2 linked regions of the Actinoallomurus bryophytorum genome follow. The protein of the gene in region 2 interacts with the protein of the main gene of each other region in a pairwise test. Links are inferred from orthologs where the notes say so. Each region holds a gene or a part of one and is shown on either strand. Other genes may lie near its edges.

What was found.
Region 1: the proteins of FB559_RS33135 (region 2) and ftsZ interact in binary tests that used the Bacillus subtilis proteins (3 or more experiments, as listed by UniProt). The link is inferred for Actinoallomurus bryophytorum from one-to-one orthologs.

The regions. Positions count from the first base shown.
Region 1 is NZ_VFOZ01000001.1:2,260-14,551, forward strand. Bases 9,116-12,049 are described here. They hold ftsZ (cell division protein FtsZ), read right to left. Parts: upstream 11,322-12,049; coding sequence 9,909-11,321; downstream 9,116-9,908. Other genes in these bases: FB559_RS00055 (YggS family pyridoxal phosphate-dependent enzyme), read right to left, coding at 9,128-9,835; FB559_RS00065 (cell division protein FtsQ/DivIB), read right to left, coding at 11,617-12,049. Outside these bases: ileS (isoleucine--tRNA ligase), read left to right, coding at 1-2,781; FB559_RS00025 (DUF1707 SHOCT-like domain-containing protein), read left to right, coding at 2,930-3,652; FB559_RS00030 (aldo/keto reductase), read right to left, coding at 3,808-4,836; FB559_RS00035 (ICP22 family protein), read right to left, coding at 5,582-7,090; FB559_RS00040 (DivIVA domain-containing protein), read right to left, coding at 7,228-8,160; FB559_RS00045 (YggT family protein), read right to left, coding at 8,211-8,492; FB559_RS00050 (cell division protein SepF), read right to left, coding at 8,514-9,026; more of FB559_RS00065, read right to left, coding at 12,050-12,292. UniProt on the Bacillus subtilis protein: Essential cell division protein that forms a contractile ring structure (Z ring) at the future cell division site. The regulation of the ring assembly controls the timing and the location of cell division.
Region 2 is NZ_VFOZ01000001.1:7,149,135-7,164,991, forward strand. Bases 7,968-10,911 are described here. They hold FB559_RS33135 (MGDG synthase family glycosyltransferase), read right to left. Parts: upstream 9,985-10,911; coding sequence 8,950-9,984; downstream 7,968-8,949. Other genes in these bases: FB559_RS33125 (DMT family transporter), read left to right, coding at 7,968-8,106; FB559_RS33130 (DMT family transporter), read left to right, coding at 8,103-8,969; FB559_RS33140 (polysaccharide deacetylase family protein), read left to right, coding at 10,038-10,748. Also shown: FB559_RS33085 (alpha/beta fold hydrolase), read right to left, coding at 1-393; FB559_RS33090 (TetR/AcrR family transcriptional regulator), read left to right, coding at 594-1,220; FB559_RS33095 (class I SAM-dependent methyltransferase), read left to right, coding at 1,437-2,735; FB559_RS33100 (alpha/beta hydrolase-fold protein), read right to left, coding at 2,863-3,513; FB559_RS33105 (ABC transporter ATP-binding protein), read left to right, coding at 3,652-4,608; FB559_RS33110 (ABC transporter permease), read left to right, coding at 4,632-5,426; FB559_RS33115 (ABC transporter permease), read left to right, coding at 5,440-6,240; FB559_RS33120 (SDR family NAD(P)-dependent oxidoreductase), read right to left, coding at 6,458-7,183; more of FB559_RS33125, read left to right, coding at 7,237-7,967; squalene synthase HpnC, read left to right, coding at 10,937-11,776; presqualene diphosphate synthase HpnD, read left to right, coding at 11,773-12,630; hydroxysqualene dehydroxylase HpnE, read left to right, coding at 12,627-13,952; FB559_RS33160 (polyprenyl synthetase family protein), read left to right, coding at 13,949-14,962; shc (squalene--hopene cyclase), read left to right, coding at 14,963-15,857. UniProt on the Bacillus subtilis protein: Processive glucosyltransferase involved in the biosynthesis of both the bilayer- and non-bilayer-forming membrane glucolipids.

The sequences.
Region 1 (12,292 bases), 7.1 Mb from region 2 along the record:
CGCCACGTGGACGCCTTCGAGGCGATGACCGAGCGCATGGGCTACTGGGTGGACCTCGCGCAGGCCTACCGCACCATGGACCCCGACTACGTCGAGTCGGTCTGGTGGTCGCTCAAGGTCATCTTCGACAAGGGGCTGCTGGTCCGCGACCACCGCATCAGCCCGTACTGCCCGCGCTGCGGCACCCCGCTCTCCGACCACGAGCTCGGCCAGCCCGGCGGGTACGAGACGGTGACCGACCCGTCGGTGACCGTACGCTTCCCCCTCACCGAGGGCCCCCTCGAGGGCGTCGACCTGCTCGTGTGGACCACCACGCCCTGGACACTGGTCTCCAACACCGCCATCGCGGTGCACCCCGACGTCACGTACGTCGTCGCGGCGCGCTCGGGCCGGCCGGACCGCGTCATCGTCGCCGAGCCGCTGTTCGCCCGCGTGCTCGGTGAGGGCTGGCACATCGTCTCCCGGCACGCCGGATCCGAGCTGGCCGGCACGTCGTTCCGCCGCCCGTTCGAGCTGGTGGACATCCCCAACGCCCACCGGGTGCTGACCGCGGACTTCGTCACCACCGAGGACGGCACGGGCCTGGTGCACCTGGCGCCCGCGTTCGGCGCCGACGACTTCGCGGCCACCCGCGCCGCCGGGATGCCGGTCGTCAACCCGGTCAACCCGGACGGCCGGTTCGACCTGACGGTGCCGCTCGTCGGCGGCATGTTCTTCCGCGACGCCAACCCGCGTCTCATCGACGACCTCAGCGACCGCGGCCTGCTGTATCGCTCCGAGGCGTACGAGCACAGCTATCCGCACTGCTGGCGGTGCCACACGCCGCTGCTCTACTACGCGCTCCCCGCCTGGTACATCAAGACGACCGCCATCAAGGACCGGCTGCTGCAGGAGAACGACCGCACCAAGTGGTTCCCAGAGACGATCAAGGAGGGCCGGTACGGCGAGTGGCTGCGGAACAACGTCGACTGGTCCCTGTCGCGCAGCCGCTACTGGGGCACTCCCCTGCCGGTCTGGCTGTGCGGCGACGACCACGCCACCTGCGTCGGGTCGCTGAAGGAGCTCGGTGAGCTGGCCGGACGCGACCTGACCGCGCTGGAGCCGCACCGGCCGTTCGTCGACGACATCACCTTCGCCTGCCCCGAGTGCGGCGACGAGGCACGGCGCGTGCCCGACGTGATCGACGCGTGGTACGACTCCGGCTCGATGCCGTTCGCCCAGTGGGGCGCGCCGCACCGCCAGCTGGAGACGTTCGAGAACTCCTACCCGGCGCAGTACATCTGCGAGGCGATCGACCAGACCCGCGGCTGGTTCTACTCCCTCATGGCGGTGGGCACGCTCGTCTTCGACCGCTCCTCGTACGAGAACGTCCTGTGCCTCGGGCTGCTCCTGGCCGAGGACGGCCGGAAGATGAGCAAGCACCTCGGCAACGTCCTGGAGCCGATCCCGCTGATGGACAAGCACGGCGCCGACGCGCTGCGCTGGTACATGGCGGCCGCCGGCCAGCCCTGGGCGGCGCGGCGGGTCGGTGACGCGGCGCTGGAGGAGATCGTCCGCAAGGTGCTCCTGACGTACTGGAACACCGTGTCGTTCTTCGTCCTGTACGCGAACGCCTCGGGCTGGACGCCCGGCACACCCGCTCCCGCGCCCGCCGACCGGCCGCTGCTGGACCGGTGGGTGCTCGCCGAGCTGCACCGGACCGTACGCGAGGTGGACACGGCGCTGGAGAACTTCGACACGACCGCCGCCGGACGGCGGCTGGCGGAGTTCATCGACGACCTGTCGAACTGGTACGTCCGCCGCTCCCGTCGCAGGTTCTGGGAGGGGCCGGAGGCCGCCGGCTCTGCCGTCGGGCCGAACGCCTCGGCGTTCGCGACGCTGTACGAGTGCCTGGAGACGCTGACCCGGCTGATGGCGCCGATCGCGCCGTTCCTGACCGACTACGTGTGGGACGTCCTTCGGACGCCGGACGCGCCGGACTCGGTGCACCTCGCGGCATGGCCGTCGGTGGACGAGACGCTGGTGAACCCGGAGCTGACCACGCAGATGGCGCTCGCCCGGCGGCTGGTCGAACTGGGCCGCGCCGCACGGGCCGGCTCCGGCGTGCGTACGCGCCAGCCGCTCGGCCGCGCCCTGGTCGGCGCGACGGGCTGGGCCTCGCTGCCCGGCGAGCTGCGCGACCAGATCGCCGACGAGCTGAACGTCCAGGGGTTCGACACCCTCGCGTCGATCGGCGGTGATCTCGTCGAGTACGTCGTGAAGCCGAACTTCCGCGAGCTGGGCAAGCGCTTCGGCAAGCAGACGCCGACGGTCGCCAAGGCCGTCACGTCCGCCGAGGCGGCAGGCCTGACCCACGCGCTGCGCGAGTCCGGCACGGCGACGGTCGAGGCCGCCGAGGTCGGCAAGGTGGAGCTGACCCCGGACGACGTGATCGTCACCGAGCGGCCCCGCAGCGGCTGGGCGGTGGAGAGCGCCGCCGGGGAGACGGTCGGGCTGGACCTGACGGTCACGCCGGAGCTCCGCCGCGCCGGCCTCGTACGCGAGGTCGTCCGCCTGGTGCAGGACGCGCGGAAGAACACCGGCCTGGACATCACCGACCGCATCGAGCTGTGGTGGCGCACGACCGACACCGACCTGGACGAGGCCCTGCGGGAGCACGGCGCCGAGGTCGCGGCCGAGGTCCTCGCGGACGCCTGGCACGACGACGAGCCCGAGGCCGAACTGCCCCCGAACCACGACGACGGCCTGCGGCTGACGTTCTGGCTGCGCCGCTCGTCCTGAGGCGGCACCGCGTCGGCTCCGCCGGGGTGGGACCTGTCCGTCCCACCCCGGCCGTTTTACTCCGCACGGCGTTGGCTGACCCTGTTCCGTGCGGAATGATGCACCTGTGGACCTTTCAGATGGGCCAAGCGAGCCCGATCCGGCACGCATGCGTGCCTCGGACTCCGACCGGGACCGGGTCGCCGACCAGTTGCGTGAGGCCATGGCCGAAGGCCGGTTGACCGCCGAGGAGCACGCGGAGCGCCTCGACGCCGTCTACCAGGCGAAGACCTATGCCGAGCTGGCACCGATCGTGCGCGACCTGCCGGCGACGGGCGGCGTGGGACCTCCCGAGAGCGCCGGGCCGGTCGTGCGTGACGATCTGCCGCCGCCGCACGCCGGTACGCCCAACATCGTGGCCGTCTTCGGCGGCGCCGAGCGCTCCGGGCGGTGGCTGGTCGAGCCGGAGACCAACGTGGTCGCCGTGTTCGGCGGGATCGAACTGGACCTGCGGCAGGCGGTCCTGTCGCGGCGCGAGGTCACGATCAACGTCGTGGCCATCATGGGCGGCGTCAATGTGACCGTGCCCCCGGGCGTACGCGTGGCCAACTCCATCGCGGCGATCCTCGGCGGCGCCTCGGTCCCACCGGAGGACACCGTCGACCCGGACGCGCCGGTGATCCGGCTGACCGGCTTCGCGCTGTTCGGCGGGGTGTCCGTCCAGCGCCGCGCCGCGGGCGACGGTAAGTCCGCGAAGCTGGACCACGGGGGGTTGCACAGCGAGCAGCGCCGCATCCACCGCGAGATGCACGACGAACAGCGCCGAATCCACCGCGAGTTCCGTGAACAACAGCGAGAGCTCCGCCGCAGGCACCGCGGCGAGGGCGTCTGACCTAGCCACGCGGCGTCTGACGACGCCTCGCCGCATTCGTCGACGGTCTCCCCCGGCCGGCGCCTTGCTCCGCCTTGCCACGCGCCGCCTGAACACCTGCTCGCCGCGAGCGTGCGGAGCAGATCACTGGGTTCGGCTGGGCTGTCCCGGTCAGGTCAGGCGGCGGAGCGTCCGCCGGGCAGGCGACGGCGGAGGCGCGCCTGCCCGATGGGAGGTGGGTTGTAGGCCATGTCGAGCATCCCGATGTCGGTGCCGGGAGGCACGATGGCGTCGATCCGGTCGAGGACCTCGTCGTTCAGTGTGGTCTCCGCGCCCGCGAGGAGGTCATCGAGGTGGTCCATGGTGCGCGGGCCGATGATCGCGGAGGTGACGCCCGGGTGGGCGATCGCGAAGGCCATCGCCAGGTGCGTCAGCGGCATCCCGGCGTCCTGGGCGACGGGAATGAGCTGTTCGACCGCGTCGAGCCGGCGCTCGTCGGCCAGATGCTTGTAGCCGAAGCTCGCCCGGCGGCCGTCGGTCTGCTGTCCCTTGCGGTAGCGGCCGGTGAGCAGACCCTGCGCGAGAGGACTCCAGACCAGGGTGCCCATGCCGTAACGCTCGCAGACGGGAAGCACCTCGCGCTCGATCCCCCGGTTGAGGATCGAGTACGGCGGCTGCTCGGTACGGAACCTCTCCAGACCCCGCCGCTCGGCGGCCCACTGCGCCTCGACGATCTCCGAGGCGGGAAAAGTGGAGGCCCCGATGGCACGGACCTTCCCCGCACGCACGAGGTCGGTGAGCGCCGAGAGTGTCTCTTCCACGTCGGTGTCCGGCGCGGGCCGGTGGACCTGGAACAGATCGACGTGGTCGGTCCGCAGGCGGCGCAGGGAGTCGTCCAGCGCACGGACCAGCCAGCGCCGCGAGTTGCCCTGCTGGTTGGGGTCGTCGCCCATCGGGAGGTGGGCCTTGGTGGCCAGCACGACCTTGTCCCGGCGGCCCTTGAGGGCCTTCCCGACGATCTCCTCGGACTCACCGCGTGAGTAGGCGTCGGCGGTGTCGACGAAGTTGATGCCCGCGTCCAGCGCCTTGTGGATGATCCGGGTGGAGTCGTCGTGGTCGCGGTTTCCCGCGGCGCCGAACATCATCGCGCCCAGGCAGTACGGGCTGACCTTGATGCCGGTTCGGCCCAGTGTGCGGTACTTCATGAGGCTCCTTGTACGTTGCCGGTGCCCGCTGCGGCGCTACGCCCACATAAACGGAACCGTGTTCAACTTAGACAATACGGAGCAACGTTCCGCTTAGCAAGTTCGCGTGACATGGCGAGAATCCGGCATCGGCTGGAGGACGGTCCTTTAGGCGCGCGCGCCGGCCCGCGGCCGGTCCCGGCCGTTTCGCGCGCACCGCGTGGAGGTGTCAGTCGTGAACGACGAGCCGATGGCCGGGTCCGGATCCTGCTCAAGGCGGCCAGAGGCCCGGGGGCGGTTCTAGGCTCGGGGCGGCTTTTATATTTAGGCTCGGGGGCGGCTCTTAGGCGCGGATCCTCGGCCGAGGACCGGCTATCAAGACTCATCCCGAGATCAGGATGACGTCGGCGGCGGCCGTCATACCGATGTCCTGCTCACCAACCGGCCCACCGCGGCGCTGGTATCGGCCGCCGGCGACCTGGCGCCGTCATGCGAGGGGTCCCCGTCCCGCTACCGGTTCAGCGTGCAGCCACGTTCCCCAGCGGCCCGCCACGACCATCTCAAGCCGGCCACAACGCGTGCGAACAGCTACCAGTCGCACCCCTCACCACCGGCATCCCGCTTCGCGGGATCCCGGCCGCCCGGCCCTCCGGGCGTCTGGGGGGACCGCGCTCTCGGCCTCGGCTCCGACGGCTTCGGGCTCAGGTGGCGGATGTCGCCGGGCCGCAGCCCCGCCCAAGGGGCGGTGGCCGCTCGTGCCGTCGGCTCAGTAGCCCTCGTCCGAAGGGTCCTTGTCCGGCTGGCAGACCAGGCACGGCGTGCAGCCGCGTTCCTTCGCCTCGGCCTGGGACAGGGTCTCCAGGTCGTCCGCGTCGTCTGCGATGTCCTCGATGAGGGCGCAGTCGGGGCGGTGGTAGCGCTTGGTGCCGCTCAGGATGCGGACGAACGGCAGGGACGAGTCCGTGGCGTCCTGCGTGGACGCGGCCTCGTGGGTCGAGGCGGCCTCTTCGGACGCATCCTCGTGGTCCGCGTCGACGGGCTCGGAGTCGTCGTGACCGGACTCGGCGTCGCCGGAGTCCTCGTGATCGGAGGCTTCACGGTCCGAGGCTTCGTCGTCGTCCGCGTCATCGCGGACCGGCTCGTCGGCGGTCTCAAGGTCCGTGGACGATGCTTGGGCGGCGGGCTCGGGCTCGTCGGCGTCGGTCTCCGCCGTGCCGGAGGTCTCCGGGAGCTCGGCGTCGGATGACGGCTCGGCGTCCGCGGGCTCGGCGTCGTCCGTAGCGGCGGAGGTGGTGTCCTCCGGCTCGTACGGCTCGGGCTCGTACGGCTCGGGCTCGTACGGCTCGGGCTCGGCATCGGCCCGGTCCTCGGCGCCGTGCTGCTCCTCCGTGCCCGCGTCCGCGTCCGCGGTGGCGGCCGGCGGCTCGTCGTCGGCCAGAGGTTCGAAGAGCGATCGGCTGCGCGCCGACGATCGCTCGGCGGACGGCTCTGGTGCCGCCTCGGGAGTCTCGGTGACGTCGTCGAACCGGGTGGTCTCGGTGTTCGTGTCGATGTCGGAGCCGGAGACGCTCGGCTCGGCTGCCGCTGGGGACTCTGCGGCGGGCGCGAGATCGTCGTCGTCCAGTCTCGTGATGGGCAGGTCGGTCCGCGTCGCCAGTGCCGGGTCGTCGTCCTCCCGGCGGGTCAGGTCCGCGGTGTCCGCGACGTCCTCGGATGCCACCGGCTCCGTGGCCGGGGTCTCGATGGACTCGGTGTCCACGCTGGCCGCACGCGCGGCCAGGGCCGTGTCGGGCAGGCACGCCGTGCAGGCGGTGAAGCCCTCCTCGCGCGCCTCGACGAAGGTGAGTTCTTCCTTGTCGCGGCCCGCCAGCTGACGGCAGGTCTCCAGGTGGTAGCGCTTGCGCCCGGGAACGACGAAGACGCTCGTCTCGGCGGGCACGTCCGTCGCGGTGGCGGAGGGCATCGGGGTCACCAGTGTGTCGTCGCCCGCTCCCACGCGTGCCTTGGCCTTGGCCGGCCTGGTGGCCTTGCTCGACCGGGTCGCCGCCGACCTCCGCGTGGAGGCCTCGGACTCGGTGCTGCCGAACAGTTCCTTACGGCGCAGGAAGACCCCGATGGCCAGGCACAGGGCGGAGATGATGCTGACTCCGATGGAGACATAGATCAGCTTCAGCCCGTCAAGCCCCGCAACCTCGTGCCCGGTGTTGCCAGTGACAATGCCCGTAACAAGAAGGGCGATCGCCACGACGACGAGCACACCACTCAGGATGATCACGCAGGTCTCCCTCTAACCAACCGTCGTCGTACGAAGATGCGCAGCCACGCTAGCGCAACTTCGACCGATTCGGCCGCCTCCAACCGGCTACCACTTTGTTCGAGGCGAGACATTCGCCTCTCATGACGCTTTCGTGGTCAGCGACGGTCGTGCGGCGGGTTGTCGGCAGTGTGGAAACCACCCGTGGCGTGCTGAGCGTGCTGCGGCTGCTCGGGCTGCTGCTGGGGGAAGGGGTTCTGGCCGGTGTTGCCCGGGCCGACCGCAGGCTGGCCGTTGCGCACCTCGGCGTGCTGCGGCATGGCCTGCTGCTGCTGTGCGGGCTGGGGGCCGGTGTTGCTCGGGCCGCCGAACGGGCCGCCGTGGCTGCCGGCCTCGAGCTCGCGCAGCTGGCCTTCGAGGTAGGCCTTCAGACGGCTGCGGTACTCACGCTCGAAGGCGTTGAGGTCATCGACCATGCGCTCGAGCTCTTCACGCTGCTGGACGAGGGAACCCATCGCCTGGCGGTGGCGGTCCTGCGCGTCGCGTTCGAGGGACTCCGCGCGGGCGCGCGACTCGCTGACGATCTGCTCGGACTGGCGGCGTGCCTTGCCGAGGATCTCCTCGGCCTCGCGGCGGGCGCGGCCCAGCGTCTCGTCGGCCTCGCGGCGGGCGTCGGCGATCGCCTGGTCGGCGGTCTGCTGCGCGAGCGCGAGCACGCGCGCGGCCGTGTCCATGTTGTCCTCGCCGGGGCTGCTCACCTGCGGGGGCGGAGGCTGCGGCGGGGCCGCCGGGGGCATGCCGAGGCTGCCGAGCATGGGCTCAGGCTCCGGCTTGGGCTCCATCGGCTTGGGCGGCTCGGGCATGTGGGTCATCTCGGGCTTCGGCTCGACGATGGGAGCGGCCATCGCCGGCACCTTGCCACGGAGGCACTCCGCGAGCTTGGCCCGCAGCTCCTCGTTCTCCTGGATGAGCCGGTCGAGCTCGGCCTCGACCTCATCGAGGAAAGCGTCGACCTCCTCTTCGTCGTATCCCGGCCGTAGCCGGGTTGTACTGAACTGCTTGTTCCGCACATCCGCAGGTGTCAGCGGCATCTGGTCTCCTTGGCGCGCTTGGAGTCTGTCCCCGAACGGACGGTACCCGATCAGAGCGGCTGGACGACGATGATCAAGAACCAGACCATGAAGAAGAGGACCGTGAAGCTCAGGTCGAACGCAACGTTACCCAGCCGAACGGACGGGATGAAACGGCGTAGCAGTCTAAGGGGTGGATCGGTGACCGTGTAAGTGGTCTCCGCCAAAACCAGCACCACCCCTGTAGGCCTCCATGACCGGGCGAACGCCTGGAGCGTCTCGAGCACCAGCCTGCCGATGAGGAACAGCAGGAACAGGTAGAGCGGGATGCTCAGGTAGTTTCCAAGGTTCACGAACACTCTCGCATGTGGATGTCAGCTCTGATTGAAGAACCCTCGTTCTGCCATACGGGCCTTGTCTTCGGCGGTCACCTCAACGTTGACGGGGGACAACAGGAACACCTTGTTCGTAACACGCTCGATGCTTCCGTGCAGGCCGAATATGAGACCAGCCGCAAAGTCGACAAGACGCTTGGCGTCACTGTCGACCATCTCGGTGAGGTTCATGATCACCGGGGTCCCTTCCCGGAAGTGCTCTCCGATCGTGCGGGCCTCGTTATAGGTCCTGGGGTGAAGCGTAGTGATACGCGCGAGGTCTGACACCGCCGACTCGGCAAGAGAGGGCCGTCGCTCGGTCGCGAAGGACTTCTGCTCGTCTTCGGGCTGGTCCGGGGCACCGGTAGAGGATGACTCGTCATCGGCACGCTCTACCCGGCGACGGTCCGCGGCCTCGTCGTCGTAGATGTCGTACTCGTCGTAGTCATCATCGTAGCGATCGTCCTCCACAAGGCCGAGGTAGACCGCCATCTTGCGCATCGCGCTGGCCATACGCCCCCTCCGTCGTCTGCCGACAGGAGATCCCTGCGGGAAGCTTCCGCTGATCCGATCGTTACGTTTAGACGCGGACGCCAAGGTCCACTGTGGGGACATTACCTGACGATTGCCCGTCGGCCTCCGAGCAACGCCGTACCAACACGGACGTGTGTCGCGCCACTCACGATGGCCTGTTCCATATCTCCGCTCATGCCCGCCGAGACCGTTTTGGCGGCGGGATACGCGGCGCGAAGAGAATGGGAGATCTCTGCCAGCCGGGCGAATGCCGGGGCCGGGTCCGCGCCGAGCGGAGCCACCGCCATGACGCCGCCGAGTGCGAGCGCGTCCGCGGCGTCGAGCGCGTCCGCGAGCGCGAGCACTCCGTCCGGGTGTACGCCGCCCCGGCCCTCTTCGTCCGGCGCCGCCTCGTCGAGTGAGACCTGGATGAGGCAGCGCACCGAACGCTCCGCGTCGACGGCCGCCCGCGACAGCGCCTTGACGAGCCGCGCCCGGTCGACAGAGTGGACGACGTCGGCGTAGGAGACCACCGAACGGGCCTTGTTGGTCTGAAGCTGCCCGACGAAATGCCAGGTCAGATCCAGGTCGCGGCACTCCGTGGTCTTCGCGGCCGCCTCCTGGTCGCGGTTCTCGGCGACGTCGGTGATGCCGAGCTCGGCCAGGAGGCGTACGTCCGAGGCGGGAAAGGTCTTGGTGACCGCCACCAGGGTGACTTCGCCGGGAGAGCGGCCGGCCGCGTCACACGCCTTCGAGATGCGTTCGCGCACGGCCGCCAGATTCGCGGCGAGGTCCTGTATGCGGCTCATGCCTCTTCACTCTTCGCGGGAGACGGAGACGCGTCCCCGCGGGCGCCGGCACCGGGCCGGCGGGGAACCGTCACTACTTGAGGAAGTCCGGCACGTCCAGATCGTCGTCCTCGTCGAAGACGACGGGACGGCGGCGAGCCGCGTCGGTGTTCAGGCGCGCCGCGGTCGGCTCGGTCGCCGGCCGCGGCACCTTAGGGCCCGCGACGGCCTCATTCGAGGCGGAGCGTGGCGGAGCCGTGCCTCCGGAGTCGCGCGATTGTTCGTCGGACTTTTCGGCCCGTGCCGGCTCGGCCTTGGTCTCCTGCGGCTTGGCCTGGTCGGACTTCGGAGGCGATGACTTGTGGTCGTCATCGGCCGACTCCGAGCCGCGCTGCGGGCTCGGCGCGGGCACCGGCGTGACCCGTGGCGGCGCGGGCGCCTGCGGCGGGACGATCGGGCGGGGCGCCGCCTGGGGCGTCGCCACCGGCGGCGCGGCGACGGGCGGCCGTGATGGGGCACTGCGCTTGGACTCGGCGGGTGGCCCGGACCTGCCCTCGGACTGGACCTCGTCGAAGCCCGCCGCGATCACCGTGACGCGCACCTCGTCGCCGAGCGCGTCGTCGATGACCGCGCCGAAGATGATGTTGGCGTCGGACGCCGCCGCGTTGGACACCAGCTGCGCCGCCTCGTTGATCTCGAACAGACCGAGATCGGACCCACCGGAGATGGACAGCAGTACGCCGTGGGCGCCGTCGATGCTGGCCTCCAGCAGCGGGCTGGAGATCGCCATCTCGGCCGCGGCGACCGAGCGGTCGTCGCCACGGGCCGACCCGATGCCCATGAGGGCCGAACCGGCTCCGGACATGACCGACTTGACGTCGGCGAAGTCGAGGTTGATCAGACCCGGCGTGGTGATCAGGTCGGTGATGCCCTGAACACCGGAGAGCAGCACCTGGTCGGCCGCCTTGAAGGCGTCGAGCACGCTGACCTGACGATCGGAGATCGACAGCAGCCGGTCGTTGGGAATGACGATGAGCGTGTCGACCTCGTCGCGCAGCGTCTCGATGCCGGCCTCGGCCTGCATGGCGCGCCGCTTGCCCTCGAAGCTGAACGGGCGGGTCACCACACCTATGGTGAGCGCGCCGAGCGAACGGGCGATGCTGGCCACCACGGGCGCGCCGCCCGTGCCGGTGCCGCCACCCTCGCCTGCGGTCACGAAGACCATGTCGGCGCCCTTGAGCACCTCTTCGATCTCTTCGCGGTGATCCTCGGCGGCCTTACGGCCCACATCGGGGTTGGCCCCAGCGCCGAGCCCGCGGGTGAGCTCGCGGCCGACGTCGAGCTTGACGTCGGCATCACTCATGAGCAGCGCTTGGGCGTCGGTGTTGATCGCGATGAACTCGACACCCTTGAGGCCCTCTTCGATCATGCGGTTGACGGCATTGACACCGCCGCCGCCGATGCCGACGACCTTGATGACCGCTAGGTAATTCTGCGGTGCTGCCACAACGAGGGGCCCTTCCGCTCGCTCTGTCGTTATGATCTGCGACCGCCCGTACGGACGGCCGTCACGTTTCTCCTACAGGGCCGGAACCCTCACCCTCAAGTTGAGACTTAGAGTTATGTCAACCTAAGGCTGATACGGACAGTAGGGGCGCACCACTGCAGGGTCAACTAACCCGGCCCCGAGCCGATCGGCGTGTCGCGCGACATCCCACTCATCCTGATTTTCATCGGTTGCCACGCTCCGAACTCCCCCGTCACGCGGCCGACCCAGTGTGGCGTGCCCAGGGGGTTCACCGCTACTCGGTGGTGACGACCTCGGGCGAACTCACGTCGATGGTCTTGATGCCGCGTCGCGGAGTGGTGCTCAGCAATCCGTAGAGCAACCGTAGCTTGTCCGGCGTGCGTTCCGGGGCACCCCAGACGATGGCGACCCCCTCCTTGAGCCGCAACGTCACCGCTTCCGGCGTCGGCGCCTCGACGCTCGCGACCCGGTGGGAGATCCACGGCGGCAGGGCCTGGATCACCGCGAGCCCGGCGCGCAGGGACGGATCCGACGGCACGGGATTCGCGACGGTGAGTGACGGAAGACCTCTCGGGCGCGCCGCCGATGTGAGGACGGTCACGCCGTACCGGTCGATCTGGAGAAAGCGGTTGTCGTCCTGGACGGCGGCGATCGGGGTGCGCTCGCGTACCACGATGCGCACCGTGGCCGGCCAGCGGCGTTCGACCCGGGCGGTCTCGACCTCCTGGACCCCCTCCACCCGGTCGCGCACGGCTCCGGTGTCGAGCCTGATGAGAGGCTCGCCGAGGCGTACGTCGGCGACGGCGAGCAGCCGGTCGCGCGGCACCAGGCGGTCCCCCACCACGTCGATGTGGCGTGCCACGAGCAGCCGCGAGCCCAGCAGGACCCACGTCGCGGTGCCGAGGACGCCCGCGACGAGCAACGCGACGAAGAGCACCTTCCACCGGCTG
Region 2 (15,857 bases):
TCGCGGAGACCGCGCCGCGACGGTCTGCGCGATCATGCCGCCCATCGAGATGCCGACGAGATGCGCGTCCTGGTATCCCAGCGCGTCGAGGAGCCCGACGGTGTCGGTGGCGAGGTCGGTGAGGTCGTACTGCTGTGGATGCCACCGCCGCGTGATCATCGCGGCCGGACCGGGCGGCCGGAAGCGCATGTGGGTCGACCTTCCCACGTCCCGGTTGTCGAAGCGGACGACCCGGTAGCCGCGTTCCGCGAGTCGCTCGCAGAATTCGGTCGGCCAGCTGTGCAGCTGCTGCCCCAACCCTGCGACGAGAACGAGCGGGTCGGCGCCGGCGTCGCCGATTTCCTCGTAGGCGAGCGATATCTCGCGCCCGGCGTCGGCGACGCGCTCGGTCATGACCGTGTTCCGGCGACGGCGACGGCGACGGCGACGGCGTCCGCGGCCGGCGTCCGCCGGCGGCCAGTGATCGGCGGAAGCGTCGCAGTGGTCATCGAGGCACTCCTTCGCCGTGGTACGCGACTGTACCGACCGAACGGTACGCCGACGTACCATGCGATTCAAGGCCCGGCCGAGACGGGAGGTATACCGTGACCACGGTGACGACTGTGCGGCGTCGGCGCCCTGAGGACGGGACGGCGACCGCCCGCGACTCCGCCGGAGGATTCCGCCGGCGACTGCTCGACGGTCTCGCCGCCTCGATCGCGGACAAGGGCTACCAGAACACCACGATCGCCGACGTCGTACGCCGGGCGCGCACGTCACGGCGCACCTTCTACGAACACTTCTCGGGCAAGGACGAGTGTTTCGTCGCGCTTCTCACCGACGTCAACACCGAGACGATCCGCCAGATCTCCGCCGCCGTCGACCAGACCGCGCCCTGGACGAGCCAGGTCCGCCAGGCGATCGAGACCTGGATCGCCTGTGCGGAGTCCCAGCCCACCATCATGGTGAGCTGGATCCGCGATGTGCCATCACTCGGCGACGCGGCCCGCCGGTTGCATCGCGACGTGGTGGAGGCCTTCGTCGTCATGATCCAGACCATCTGCGACACCGAGGAGTGGCGTGCCGCCGGCGCCGGCCCCGTGCCACGCCAGCTCGCCATCATGCTCCTCGGCGGACTGCGACTGCTGACGGGCACCACCCTTGAGGACGGCGGACGGATCAGCGACTTCACCGAGACCGCGGTGGAAGCCTCGATAGCCCTTCTCGGCCCACGCGCCTAGCACTCCCGATCCGCGCGAGGTCCATTCCGGAAAATCCCTATGGGTGCGGAAATGCCATTCGATCGCGGCGACATATTTCGCGATGCCGATCCCATTGCGAATCGTCGGCACAGAAAGACTTTAGGTGAACGTTTCGGTAATTGTTGGAGCTTTGTCCCGCCGCCTAATAGGGTCGGCTTCGTTCGGCGCAGACAAAGTGCACATCAAAGGATCTTCATGGCTTTCGACGTACAGCGCTCATACCCTGCCGATGCAGGCGATCGACGACTCCGGGACGCGCTCGTCCGTGCCGGGTGGGCCGAGGCTCTCGTTCTGGAGCGTCTCGGGCCGGACCGGTCGCGAGAGGTGCTGGGCGACCATCTCGCCGCCCACGTCGAGCAGGCCCGTACGTCCCTGAAGCCGCTCACGCCGTGGCCGGCCCAGCCCGAGCGCGTGACGAAGGTCCTGAGCGACGACGGCAACCAGGTCCGTATCCGCCGCACCCTCGACTACATCGTGCCGGGCGATCGCGTCCTGGAGGTGGGCGTCGGGTTCGGGCAGGTCAGCGGGCTCATGATGCGCGACACCGGGATCGCCGGGTACACCGGCATCGACATCGGGCAGCACCGGCTCGACGCGGTGCACCAGATGGCCGAGCGGAACGGCCTGGACCACCTGGACATCGAGACGGCACTGGTCGACCTCCTCGACCTCACCCCCGAGTGGGTGGGCCGGCGCGGGCCGGACCTGATCATGACCCAGGAGGTCCTCGAGCACGTACCCGACGCCGAAGGCGCGCTCGCCGCACTCGCGCGGAGCATGGGGCCCGGCTGCTGCGTGCTGTTCACCGTCCCCGTCCTCGGCCGGATCGAGGCGTGCTGGGGCCACCTGTCCCTGTTCGACGTGGCGCGGGTGCAGCGGATGCTCGCGGACGCCGGCCTGGTGGCACAGCACGTCGAGGTCGTCTACGACGCGTGGCTGTTCGTGCTGGCCTCCACCTCCGAGGACGTTCCCGCGCGGGTGGTGCGGCTGGCCTCGCTGGCCCGGCCCACGCCGCCTCCGCCGCCCGCGGCGGTGCCGACGTTCGTGCCGGTCACGCTCGGCGAGGCCAAGGCGGTGAACGATGCCGAGGTGACCGAGGACAAGGACGGCGTCCACGTACGGGTCGAGGGGCGCCGCAGAGGCAACCAGCAGGGCGGGCTCGCCTTCGACATCGCCGGCGACATCGCCCTGCGCTTCGAGCTTCGCGTCGACACCCCCCAGCAGCTGAGGATGCTGTCCGTGGAGTTTTACGACGACGGGGGCAAGCGGACCGCGCGCTGGACCTGGGACCCGGCCGCCACCAGGATGGCCGCGGGCAAGGCCAGGACGTACGTGCTCAAGCCCGGAGAGCCGTTCGGCCCGTTCCGGCCCGACGCCGAGGTCACCGGGGGACCGGCCACCGGCGCCCGCGTCCTGGTGGAGACATCCGGAAAGAACGCCGCGAAGTTCTCCGTGGCCCGCGCCGCCGCCGTGGAGGCGAAGCGGCCGAAGTGAGAGGTCGCGCGCACAGGCGGGCGCGTGGGTGGTCCGGGCGTTGGGTCGGTGGGTCCAGGCCCGGCGATCACTTCCTGTGACCGCAGTCCCTGGCGGAGGCGCGCGTACCCACCCGAGCGTGCCCGTCTCATCGTGCGAACGCCCACGCCACCATCAGCGGGAACTCTTCCCGCCAGAACGCGTCGCCGTGCGATCCGACCCGCTCGGTCATCACGACGTCCGCGTCCGCGTCGCGCAGCGCCTCCGCCCACCGGGTCGCGTTCTCGTGGAAGAACGGCTCCAGCGTGCCGGCGACGAGGTACGCGCGCGGAAGCGGGCTCGGCATCACGCCGGGCGGCCGGTAGCCGGCGCCGGGCGAGGCGCAGAGGACCGCGCCGTAGACCTCCGGGTGCCGGAGCCCCAGGGCGAGCGCCAGCTCACCACTCGCCGAGACACCGAACACCGCGGTGCGCTCCGCCGGCAGCGCGACTCCGAAACGCGACCGCGCCCATCGGCGGACCTCCCCGACGAAGAACGTCTCGTGTGCCGCGAAGCGTTCCGGGTCGAATCCCGGTGAGTACTCATGGAGGCGCAGAGTCTCGTCGGCCGGCCGGTGTGCACCGACGATCATCGTGGACGGTACGGCGGACGCCTCGAGGACTCCTCCCCATCGCGCTATGAGCCGGCCGTCACCGGCGAACACGACCGCCTCGGGCGGATCGGGCGGGACGTACACGGTGACCTGCCGGCCGCCGTCGTAGTCGAACCGCTCGGTGACGAGCTCTCCCGCGATGGACATCGTCGCTGTCTCCTCGTCAGTGCCGCCATCGTCCGCAGCCTACTGTTCAAGCAAGAATCCGATATTTCGTTGCAAAACCCTGAGTGAATTCAGTAACTTCGTGCTGCACGGGCGGGTACGAGGTCTCAGGGGGCATATATGACTGCCGATGCGTCGACGGTGCTGATCGAGGCCAGGAGCCTGACGAAGGTCTACCGCAAGCCCGGCGGCCGCGAGGACTTCACCGCCGTCGACGGCATCGACCTCGACGTACGCCGCGGCGAGGCGTTCGGCGTCCTCGGCGCGAACGGCGCCGGCAAGTCCTCCACCATGCGCATGATCGCCTGCGTCTCCCCGGTGAGCCGCGGCAGCCTGCGCATCCTCGGCCGCGACAGCGCCACGGACGGTGCCGGGATCCGGGCGAGGCTCGGCGTCGTTCCGCAGGACGACACGATCGACGGCGAGCTGACCGTACGCGAGAACCTGCTGATCTACGGCCGCTACTTCGGGCTGTCCTGGAAGACCCTGCGCGAGCGCACCAGGCGGCTCCTGGAGTTCACGCGTCTCTCGGAGAAGGCCGATGACGCCGTCGCGACGCTGTCGGGCGGCATGCGGCGGCGGCTCACCATCGCGCGGGCGCTCATCAACGAACCCGAGATCGTCCTGCTCGACGAGCCCACGACCGGGCTCGACCCCCAGGCCCGCCACCTGCTCTGGGAGCGACTCTTCCAGCTCAAGCAGGACGGCGTGACGCTGCTGCTGACGACGCACTACATGGACGAGGCCGAACAGCTGTGCGACCGGCTGGTGGTGATGGACGCGGGAAGGATCGTCGCCTCCGGTACCCCCGCCGAGCTCATCACCCGCTACACGACCCGTGAGGTCGTCGAGCTGCGCTTCGCCCCGGACGGACGGCAGATCATGGCCGACAAGTGCCGTGGCCTCGTCGACCGCGTCGAGGAGCTGCCACACCGGTTGATGCTCTACACCGACGACGGCGAGGAGACGCTGGCCGCGGTGAACGCGCGGGGCGTACGGCCCCAGACCGCGCTGATCCGCCGGGCGAGTCTGGAGGACGTCTTCCTCACCCTCACCGGCCGCTCGCTCGTCGACTGACCCGCCCGACACGACGAGGAGACATGCACACACTGGCCAGGGCGCGTTCGGCGCCCGCGTTCCGCGAGCTCGGTTACTGGCTGTTCCGCTACCGCCGTACGTGGCGAGGGTCGATCGTCATCAGCGTGGCGAACCCGCTGCTCTTCCTGACCGCCCTCGGGCTGGGGCTGGGCAAGCTGGTCAACCGGAACGGCAGTGAGTACCTGCACGGCCATCCGTACGTGGAGTTCATCCTGCCCGGCATGCTGATCGCCGCGGTCATGCAGACCGCGTTCCTGGAGGCGGCCGGGCCGGTCATGGACGCCGTACGGCCGCGCGGGAACTACCGCGCCGCCGCGGCCACACCGCTCGCGCCGGCGGACATCCTCTACGGCCACCTCATGTACTGGGCCCTGCGCGCGGTCCAGAACTCCATCATGTTCACCGGCGTGAGCATCCTGTTCGGCGCCGTCAGCGTGTACCGCGCGCCGCTGCTCGTGCCGATCGCGCTGCTGGTCGCCGTCGCGTTCGCCACCCCGGCGGCGGCCTGGTCGGTGACCGTGACCCGGCGGTCCCAGCTCAACGCCATGTTCCGGTTCGTGGTCCTGCCGCTGTACATGTTCTCCGGCACGTTCTTCCCGATCGAGCAGCTGCCGGCCTGGCTGCGGCCGGTGGCGTGGGTCACGCCGCTGTGGCACGGCGTCGACCTGTGCCGCACCGTCGCGCTCGGCACGGCGACGCTGCCCCGGACGCTGATCCACACGGGCTACCTCGCCGCGATGGCGATCATCGGCCTGCTCGTGGCCCGCCGTAACTACCGCCGCAAACTGCACGTCTGAACAGGAGCCCACCGTGACGGCGACGTCCGCGAACGTGCCCATCACCCTGCGCCCCGGCCGGGCGTGGACGATGGTCGAACGCAACCTGATGATCTACCGCCACACCTGGCCGGTCATCCTCGCCGAGATCTTCGAGCCGCTGCTCTACCTGCTGGCGTTCGGCGTCGGCATCGGCGCGCTCGTCGGCCACGTGCCGGGTCTGGGCGGCGCCTCGGTCACGTACCCGGAGTTCGTGGCCCCGGCACTACTCGCGACCGCCGCGATGAACGGGGCCATGAACGAGACCACGTTCAACATGTACGGCAAGCTCACCGCCGACAAGACGTACGAGTCCATCCTCACCACGCCCATGTCGGTACGCTCCGTCGCCCTCGGCGAGGTGTGCTGGGCGCTGCTGCGCGGGGCCCTGGTCTCCACCGCGTTCCTGGCCGTGGTGAGCGTTCTCGGGCTGGTCCACTCACCGGCGGCGCTGCTGATCGTCCCGAGCGCGCTGCTCATCGGCTTCACGTTCGCCTCGATCGGGCTGGTCGTGGTCACGCTGCTGCGTGGCCACGAGGACTTCCAGCTCATCCAGCTCGTGATGCTGCCGATGTTCCTGTTCGCCACCACGTTCTTCCCCCTGAACGTGTACCCGCGCCCCGTCCAGGTGTTCGTCGAGATCCTCCCGCTCTACCACAGCATCGAACTCACGCGCGCGACCTTCCTCGGCACGGGCGGCCTGCACCTCGTCATCGCCGTGGTCTATCTCGCCGCACTCGGCACCGTGGCGCTCGCGGTCGGCGTCCACCGGCTCGAACGCACCCTGCGCACCTGAGAGCCGGCGGAAGAGTTCGCCGCAGGCCCGGCCGGCCTGTGGAGACCGTCGAGTACGACCCGCTGCGGGACCCGGGCTGACCGGGCGCCGGCACAGCCGGCCGGCCGCGCCAAGGGGACGGCCCCGTGACCATCGAACGGTCGCGGGGCCGTCTTCATCAGGGAGGGCAAACCCTCACTGACCAGGCGGGATACCATATAAGCAGCGCCGCCACGTCTCACGCGAGCAGCCCGGCGAGCCGCCGGAACGCACCGGGGGCGGCGCCCTTGAGCCGTGCCGGCAGCTCCAGCCATCCCGGCACGTACACCTCGGCCCGCTCACGCTCGACCGCCCGGACGATCGCCCGTGCCACACGCGCGGCCGGGATGGGGACGGGTCTGCGCCTCGCGTACGGCGCGCCGCGCCGCTCGAAGAAGGGGGTGTCCACCACGCCGGGAAACACCACCGAGACGCCGACTGGTGTCTCGGCGCGCAGGGCCTCGGCGAAGGCGGTCAGGCCGGCCTTGGTCGCGGAGTACACCGCCTCGCCCGGCACGCCGACGACGCCCGCGATCGAGGAGACGAACACGATGTGGCCATGGCCTCGCTCGATCATGCCCGGCAGCAGCAGCCGGGTCAGGTGCACCGGCGCGGCGAGGTTCACCGCCAGGAGCTCGTCGATCGCCGCCTCGGTCATGGCGGTGACCGGCCCGGCCCATCCCACACCGGCGCACGCGACCAGGACGTCGACGGCACCGGCCTCGGCCGCCAGTGCGGCGGTGCCGCACGCGACGTCGGCGGCCACGACCCGCCCGCCGGTGCCGGCGGCCACGGCGTCGAGCCTCGCGCGGTCCCGTCCCGCCAGCACCAGGCGCGCGTGCGCGCCCGCCATCGCGTGTGCGGTCGCCGCCCCGATGCCGGAGGAGGCACCGGTGATCAGTACCCGGCTGTCGTCGAGCCTCATGGTCGGATCGTCCCCCGATACGGCACGCCGCTCACGGACCGGCTGACCGGCGGATGAAGATCTTCTTCGCGCTGGCGGCTGCGTGCCTGATCGGTGTCGGGTTCGTCGCCCAGCAGCACGCCGCGTACCGGGAGCCTCTCGGGGAGATCCTGCGCCTGCGGCTGCTCACCCACCTGGCGCACAAGCGTCTGTGGCTGATGGGGATCGCGGCGATGGTCTGCGGCCAGGTGCTGGGTGCGGCCGCGCTCGACGAGGCCGACGTCGCCTCGGTCGAACCCGTGCTGGCGACGAGCCTGATCTTCGCGCTGGTCTTCGCTCATCTGCTCTACCGTGAGCCGCTGAATCGCACCGTCTGGCAGGGCGGGCTCCTGGTGACGGTGGGCTCCGGGCTCTTCCTCGCCTTCGGCCGGCCGCACGCCGGCCGCCCGGCCGGCCCCGAGTCCGCGCGCTGGCTCGTCGCGGTCGTCGTCGTGGCGCTCGCGCTGATGCTCGTGCTGTCGGCGCGGCCGCGGCCGCTGCGGACGAAGGCCACGATGCTCGCGGCCGCCGCCGGGATGCTGTACGGCCTGCAGGACGTGCTGACGCGCAGCTCTTTGCTCGTGCTGGGCCACGGATGGGGCGACCTGCTGCGTAGCTGGGAGCCGTACGTCGTCGTCGCCATCGCGATCGCCGGGCTGCTGCTCGCGCAGAGCGCCTTCGACGCCGCCCCGTTGCGGATCTCCCTGCCCGCCGCCACCGCGGTCGAGCCGCTGACTGGCATCGTCCTGGGCGTGCTGATCTTCTACGAACGGCTCCGGCTGAGCCCGGGTGCGCTGGCCGCGGAGGTCGTCGGCCTGCTGATGATGGTCGGCGGGATCATCGTTCTCGGCCGGTCCCCGTTCCTGGGCAAACCGAAGGCGGCCGCGCCGACGGTGCTCCCGTGATCGCCGCCGGGCTGGCGGTGCTGGCGGCGGCGAGCAACGCGCTCGCATCGGTGCTGCAACGGCGCGCGGCGCGTACGGCCCCGCCCGACCGGGCGTTCCGGCTCGGCCTCATCACCTATCTGATCCGCAGGCCCGCCTGGCTCGGCGGTATCGGCGCGCTCATCGGGGGCTTTCTCTTCCAGGCGGCCGCGCTCAGCTTCGGGGGGCTCTCCCTGGTCCAGCCGATACTCGTCGTGGAGCTTCCCTTCACGATGATGTTCATCGGCTCGCTGCTGGGGGTCAAGGTGGACCGGCGGGCCTGGCTGGCCGTCGGCGTGCTCACCGCAGGCCTGGCGACGCTGCTCCTGGCCGCCGGGCCGTCGGAGGGCCACCGGGTCCCGAGCCGGATGGACTGGGCGATCGCCACCCTCGTCACCGTGGGGATCCTCGCCGGGCTGCTGACGGCGGCACTCGTGGTGACCGGCGCCGCCCGTGCCGTGATCCTCGGCCTGTCGGCCGGCCTGGGGTTCTCCTTCACCGCCGCGCTGATGAAGCAGAGCGTGACCGAGCTCGCCGGACGTCCGTCCACCGTCCTGACCACCTGGCCCGTGTACGGGATGGTCCTCGCCGGCCTGGTCAGTCTCTTCCTGCTGCAGAACGCCTTCCAGAGCGGCACGCTCGTCGCCGTCCAGCCGGCGCTGACCGTCTCCGACCCGGTCGCGAGCATCGGCTACGGCGTCGGCCTGTTCGGCGAGACGATCCGGCTCGGATTCTGGTCGGTGCTGGAGCTCATGGCCATCGGCCTGATCGTCTACGGCAGCGCACGGCTGGCCCAGTCGGCGCCGCTGCGGCCGGACAAGGACGTCATGGCAGCAGAGCACTGAGCACCGTCTCGGCCGATGGGCGGTCGAACATCGCACGCCCCCGTGCCACCTGCCGGTCGCGTTCGGACGCGAGCCCGAGCCCGTCCAGCGAGGCGAGCAGCTCCGCGGCGTCCCGCGCGTACCGGGCGAGCCCCGCCCGCGCCATCGCGCGTGCCCCGTCCGCGCCATGGCCGGGAATCGGCCGGTGACCGATGACGGGAACCCCGGCCGCGAGAGCCTCCTTGCAGGTGAGCCCCGAAGCGTTGTCGACCAGCGCGTACGCGGAGGTCATGAGTTCGGCCGGATCCTCGCGCCAGCCCACCGCGACGCACGCGCCGATGCGGCCCACGCGACGGCGCAGCCGCTCGTTGCTCCCGCACATGACGACGGGCAGATAACGCCCCGAGGCCGCCAGCACCCTCGCCGTACGGTCCACCCTGCCCACCCCCCACGAACCGGCGGCCACGAGCACCGGGCGCGGGCCCGGTCCGGAGACCGGCACGGTGTCGCGCCGGCCGAACTCCGGACCTACGACGGGGGCATGACACCAGGCCGGGCGGCCCGTGGCCGCCCTGACGTCGCGTACGGCGGCGGGGGTAAGACACAGGTAGCCGTCGTTGCCCGGATGCAGCCAGAGCCGGTGCACCGCGAAGTCGGTCACCATCACGAGGCTGGGTACCGGGAGGCGGCCCCGTCGCCGCAGGTACCCCGCGACCTGCGCGCCCAGGTGGAACGTCGACAGCAGTGCGGCCGGCTCCCGCCGGCGAACGGCCCTTTCGAGCCGGGAGGCGGCCAGGACCGTCAGCGGGGAGATCGCCGGCCCCCGCGAGGAGGTGAAGAAGATCCGGTAGATCCCGGCGTACACCCACGGCGCGTGCCGCACCGTCCAGGCGTAACAGCGGCGCAGCCCGGGGCCGAGACGGAGCGGCAGCAGATCCAGGACGTCGATCACCTCGGATTCGATGCCGATCGCGGCCAACCGGCGGGTGAGCTCGCACGCGACCCGGTCGTGGCCGGCGCCCATGCTCGCGCTCAAGATCAAAAGCGGCCCGCTTGGCACCGGCGGATTCCTTCCGCAGACTGGGAACGGTGAAGCGCACGTCGATCGCGCTCGCGGCGACCGCCGTCGCCGCGGTCCACGCGGGACCGGCCGCCTCGTGGCTGCCGATCGTGCGTCGCGCCTTTCCCGTACTCGCCGGGGTGGGCGCGCCGGACCACGTCGCGCTGACCTTCGACGACGGCCCCGATCCGCGGTCGACGCCGTATTTCCTCCAGGAGCTGCGGCGGCTCGGCTGCACGGCGACGTTCTTCGTCCTCGGCGAGATGCTCCAGCGCCATCCGGCCCTCGGCCGCCGCATCGCGGCGGAGGGGCACGAGGTCGCCGTACACGGCTGGCGGCACGGCAACGCCCTCGTCGTCCCGCCGGGCCGGGCCGCCGCCGAGATCCGCGCGACGGCCGGCCTGGTCACCGCGGTCACCGGCGTCCGGCCCTCCTGGTACCGCCCGCCCTACGGGGTGCTCAGCGCCGAGACGCTGGTACAGGCCCGATGGTGCGGCCTGCGGCCGGTCCTGTGGAGCGCGTGGGGGAGGGACTGGACCGCCTCGGCCGACCCGCGATCGGTGCTGGCGGTCCTCGAACCGGACCTGCGCGGCGGTGCCACCGTCCTGCTGCACGACTCCGATCACACCGCCGCTCCGGGCGCGTGGCGCGCGGCGCTCGGGGCCCTGCCGGAGCTGGTGGACCGCTGCCACGCGGCGGGACTTCGCGTCGGGGCGCTGCGCGACCACGGCATGTCCTGAACACCGTCCCCGCGCCCGGCCGTCATGGCGCTCCGCCATTACTTGGCCCGACCTTGGCGGCGCATTTGCCATGAGGTGCCATTCGGATCGGATAATACGTTGATTAAATTGAGTAATGACAAGGGCGCTGAACTGCATCTGAGTTTATTCGACCGGGTGCCGGAGATCATTCCTCCATGCTTTCCAGCGTGGCCACCAGGCAAGACGTCGTGCGTAAATCGCGGCACGAAAACTTTCCTGTCGCCTCACGCCTGCTACCGCGCCGTTACCGGCATCATCTTCTGAACGTTTATCGATTCGCGCGGTCCGTCGATGACGCCGGGGACGAAGGGGAGCCCGGCGGCCGGCTGCCGCTCCTCGACGCGGTCGAGGACGACCTGGACCGCCTGTACGCCGGCTCGCTGCCGCGCCTGCCCTTCGTCCGCGCGCTCACCGGCACCGTCCGCACCTGCTCGATCCCGGCCGAGCCGCTCCGCAAGCTCGTGGCGGCGGGCCGCCGTGACCAGTCGGTGGTGCGTTACGCGACGTTCGCGGAACTGCTCGGCTACTGCGAACTGTCCGCGAACCCGGTGGGCCACCTCGTGCTGCACATCTTCGACAGCGCGACCCCCGAACGCTTCGCCCTGTCGGACCGTGTCTGCTCGGCGCTACAGATCATCGAGCACTGTCAGGACATCGCCGAGGACCTCGTCCGCGGCCGTGTCTACCTGCCGGCCGACGACCTGCGCCGGTTCGGGGCCATCGAGGAGGACCTCACGCGGTCCCCGACCGCCGCGCCGGTGCGCGGGGTCCTGGCACTCCAGGCCGGCCGCGCGCGGACGCTCCTGGAGTCCGGAGTTCCCCTCGCCGCCTCACTGACCGGGTTCGCACGCCTCGCGGTGGCCGGCTACGTCGCCGGTGGCCGCGCCGCCGTGACGGCGCTCGAACGGGCGGGCTACGACGTCGTGGGCCACGCCGTGCGCCCGGCCGCTCGCAGGCTGCTGGCCGAGTGGCCGGCGGTCTTCAGGGGCCGGAAGGCGGCGCGGTGAACGCGAACGACGCCTATCGGTACTGCGAGCAGGTCGTCCGGATACGGGCACGCAACTTCGCGTACGGCATCCGTCTGCTCCCGCCCGCGAAGCGCCGCGCGCTCAGCGCGGTGTACGCGTTCGCCCGCCGGATCGACGACATCGGCGACGGGAACGGACCCGCCGCGCAGCGGCTGGCGGATCTGTCCGGGGCCCGCACCGCGCTGTGCCGGCCCGAGCCGGACCCCGGCGACCCGGTGCTGGTGGCTCTGCACGACGCCGCCGGGCGCTTCCCGATCCCGATGCGGGCGTTCGAGGAGCTCATCGACGGCTGTGTCGCGGACGTCGAGGGCGCGGCGTACAAGCGGTTCGCCGACCTGGAGGCCTACTGCCGCTGCGTCGCCGGGTCGGTCGGACGGCTGTCGCTCGGCGTCTTCGGCACCCGCGACCCGGCCACGGCCGCACCGCTCGCGGACGCGCTCGGGATCGCCCTGCAACTCACCAACATCCTGCGGGACGTACGGGAGGACCGGCTGGCGGACCGGATCTACCTGCCCGCCGAGGACCTCGAACGCTTCGGCTGCACGCTGGAGGTGGATCCGTTCGGCGAGTTCACCGATGCCCCCGAACGGCTCAGCGCGCTGATCCGCTACGAGGCCGACCGGGCACGCACGTGGTACGAGCGGGGTGACCGGCTGGTGCCCATGCTCGACCGCCGCAGCGCGGCCTGCGCGGCGGCGATGGCGGGGATCTACCGGTGCCTGCTCGACCGCATCGCGGCGGATCCGGTCGAGGCCCTGACCACACGCCTTTCACTGTCGCGCTGGGACAAGACGATGGTCGCCGCGCGGTCGCTCGCCGGGGCGCAGCGGTGACCGGGCGGGTCGCCGTCGTCGGAGGCGGCCTGGCCGGCATCACCGCCGCGCTCGCCGTCGCGGAGACGGGACGGCCGGTGACGTTGTATGAGGCGCGCCCCCGCCTCGGCGGCGCCACGCACTCCTTCCAGCGTGACGGGCTCACCGTCGACAACGGGCAGCACGTCTTCCTGCGCTGCTGCACCGCCTATCGGTCACTGCTCGCCCGGCTCGGCTCGGCCGGCCACGTGTCGGTCCAGCCCCGGTTCGACATCCCCGTGCTCACCCCGGACGGCCGCTACGGACGGCTGCGCCGGGGCAGGCTGCCCGGCCCCTTCCACCTCCTGCCGGCCCTGGCGGGCTACTCCCTGCTCACCCCGGCCGACCGGCTGCGAGCGGTGCGCGCGGCCGTGGCGCTGGGCAGAGCCGACCCCGCCGACCCCGCCCTGGACGCGGTCGACCTCGACGGCTGGCTCGCCGGCCACGGGCAGCGCGGCCCCGCACGGCGTCTGCTGTGGGAGCTCTTCGCGGTGGCCGCCCTGAACATCGGCATGGACCAGGCGGCGGTCGGCCCCGCGGCGATGGTGTTCAGGACCGCCCTGTTCGGACGGGCGGACGCCGCCGACATCGGGATTCCCACCGCGCCCCTGAGCGACCTGCACGCCGCGGCGGCCCAGGCCGCCATCGAGGCCCGCGGGGGACAGGTACGCCTGTCCGCGAAGGTCAAGGCCATCGAGCCGGGCCCGACGGTCCTGCTGGACGGCGTACGGGAAGAGGCGGCCGCCGTCGTGGTCGCCACCCCGCACCAGCAGACCGCCGCCCTGGTCCCGGAGGAGGCGGCACCCGATCGCGACGAGTGGAGCGGCCTGGGCGCGAGCCCGATCGTGAACGTCCACGTCGTCTACGACCGCGAGGTCACCGACCTGCCGTTCGCCGCCGTCGTGGACTCGCCGGTCCAGTGGGTCTTCGACAAGACCGCCACCGGCGGGCTGGACCACGGTCAGTACCTGGCCGTCTCGGTCTCCGCTGCGGGCGACTGGATCGACGTGCCGACGTCCGGGGTCCGCGAGGCGTTCATTCCCGCACTCGAACGGATCTTCCCGGCGGCACGGGACGCACATGTCGTGGATCTCTTCGTCACCCGTGAGCGGTGCGCGACCTTCCGCCAGGGACCCGGAAGCGGCGCGCTCCGCCCGCCGGCGGCCACGCGATGGCCGGGGCTCTACCTCGCGGGCGCCTGGACCGACACCGGCTGGCCGGACACCATGGAGGGCGCCGTGCGCAGCGGCCTGACCGCGGCGACTCTCGTACGCCGCCACCTCGACCGGGACCGGTCGTCATGACGGCGCCCCCGCCCGACTCGGTGGAGGCCGCCCGGCGGCTGGTCGAGCCCTTCCTCCGCGAGGCCGTCGGCCGGCTCGACCCGATGACCGCACGCGTCGCCGGCTACCACCTCGGCTGGAACGACGCGGACGGCCGGCCCGCCCGTGCGGGCGGCAAGAGCCTGCGGCCCGCCCTGGCGACGCTGTCCGCCAGGGCCGCCGGCGCGAGCCCGTCGCGTGGCGCCTCGGCCGCCGCGGCGGTGGAGCTCGTGCACGCCTTCTCACTGCTGCACGACGACATCATGGACGGCGACCGCACCCGCCGGCATCGGCCGACCGCATGGGTCGTCTTCGGCAGGCCCGCCGCGATCCTCGCCGGGGACGCCCTGCTCATCCTGGCCATGGACACCCTGCTCAGCGACGGGACCCAGGGCGCCGTCTGGGCGGCCCGCTGCCTGAGCGTCGCCACCCAGCGCCTGATCACCGGCCAGGCCGCGGACATGGAGTTCGAGACCCGCCAGGACGTCGGCCTGGACGAGTGCCGCCGGATGGCGGAGGACAAGACCGGATCGCTGCTGGCGTGCGCCTGCTCGATCGGCGCCATGACCGTACAGGCCCCACAGCCCCTGGTGACGGCGCTGGCGGCGTACGGGTCCGAGATCGGCCTGGCCTTCCAGCTGGCCGATGACCTGCTCGGCATCTGGGGTGACCCGGAGCTGACCGGGAAGCCGGCGCTGTCGGACCTGCGGGCCCGCAAGAAGACCCTCCCGATCGTCGCGGCGCTGGCCGGCGACACCGGCGCGGGCCGCCGGCTGGCCGGCCTGCTGGCCGACCCCGCTCCGCTGTCCGAGGCCGACCTACTGGAGGCGGCCCAGCTCGTCGACCAGGCGGGCGGCCGGGCATGGGCCGAGAAACAGGCCCAGCACCACCTCGACGTCTCCGAGCGCATTCTCAGTGCCGCGCCGATAACTCCCGACATCCGCGCCGAGTTCCTCGACATCGCACGCTTCATCACATCCCGGGACCACTAAGTGACCACACTTCAGACCGCACAGCCCGCCGCACGTACGCGCGCCGCCCTCGACGCGGCCTGCGGCCACCTGCTGGACCTGCAGTCTCCCCACGGCTGGTGGAAGGGCGAACTGCAGACGAACGTCACGATGGACGCCGAGGACCTGCTCCTGCGGGAGTTCCTCGGCATCCGCACACCGGAGGAGACCGGCGAGGCCGCCCGCTGGATCCGCTCCCAGCAGCGCGACGACGGTACGTGGGCGAACTTCTACGACGGGCCGGGTGACCTGTCCACCACGATCGAGGCGTACGTCGCGTTGCGGCTGGCCGGCGACCCGTCCGAAGCGCCGCACATGCGGACCGCGCTCGCCTTCGTCCAGCGTGCGGGCGGGATCGAGGCGAGCCGGGTGTTCACCCGGATCTGGCTGGCGATGTTCGGCCAGTGGTCCTGGGACGACCTTCCCGTACTCCCGCCCGAACTCATCTTCCTGCCCTCCTGGGTGCCCCTCAACGTCTACGACTGGGCGTGCTGGGCCCGCCAGACCATCGTGCCGCTCACGATCGTCAGCGCCCACCGGCCGGTACGCCCTCTCCCGTTCGACGTGACGGAACTCCGCACCGGCCGCACCGCCGGCCGGCCTCCGGCACCGGGGTGGGAGACGGTGTTCACCGCGCTGGACCGACGGCTGCACCGCTACGAACGACGGCCCGTCCGTGGCCTGCGCCGCGTGGCGCTCAGGCGCGCCGCCGGCTGGATCGTGGCGCGTCAGGAGGCGGACGGCTCCTGGGGAGGGATCCAGCCGCCCTGGGTGTACTCACTGATCGCCCTGCACCTGGAGGGGTACCACCCGGAGCACCCGGTGATGGAGAAGGGCCTGCGCGGTCTCGCCCGGTTCACCATCGAGGACGAGAGGG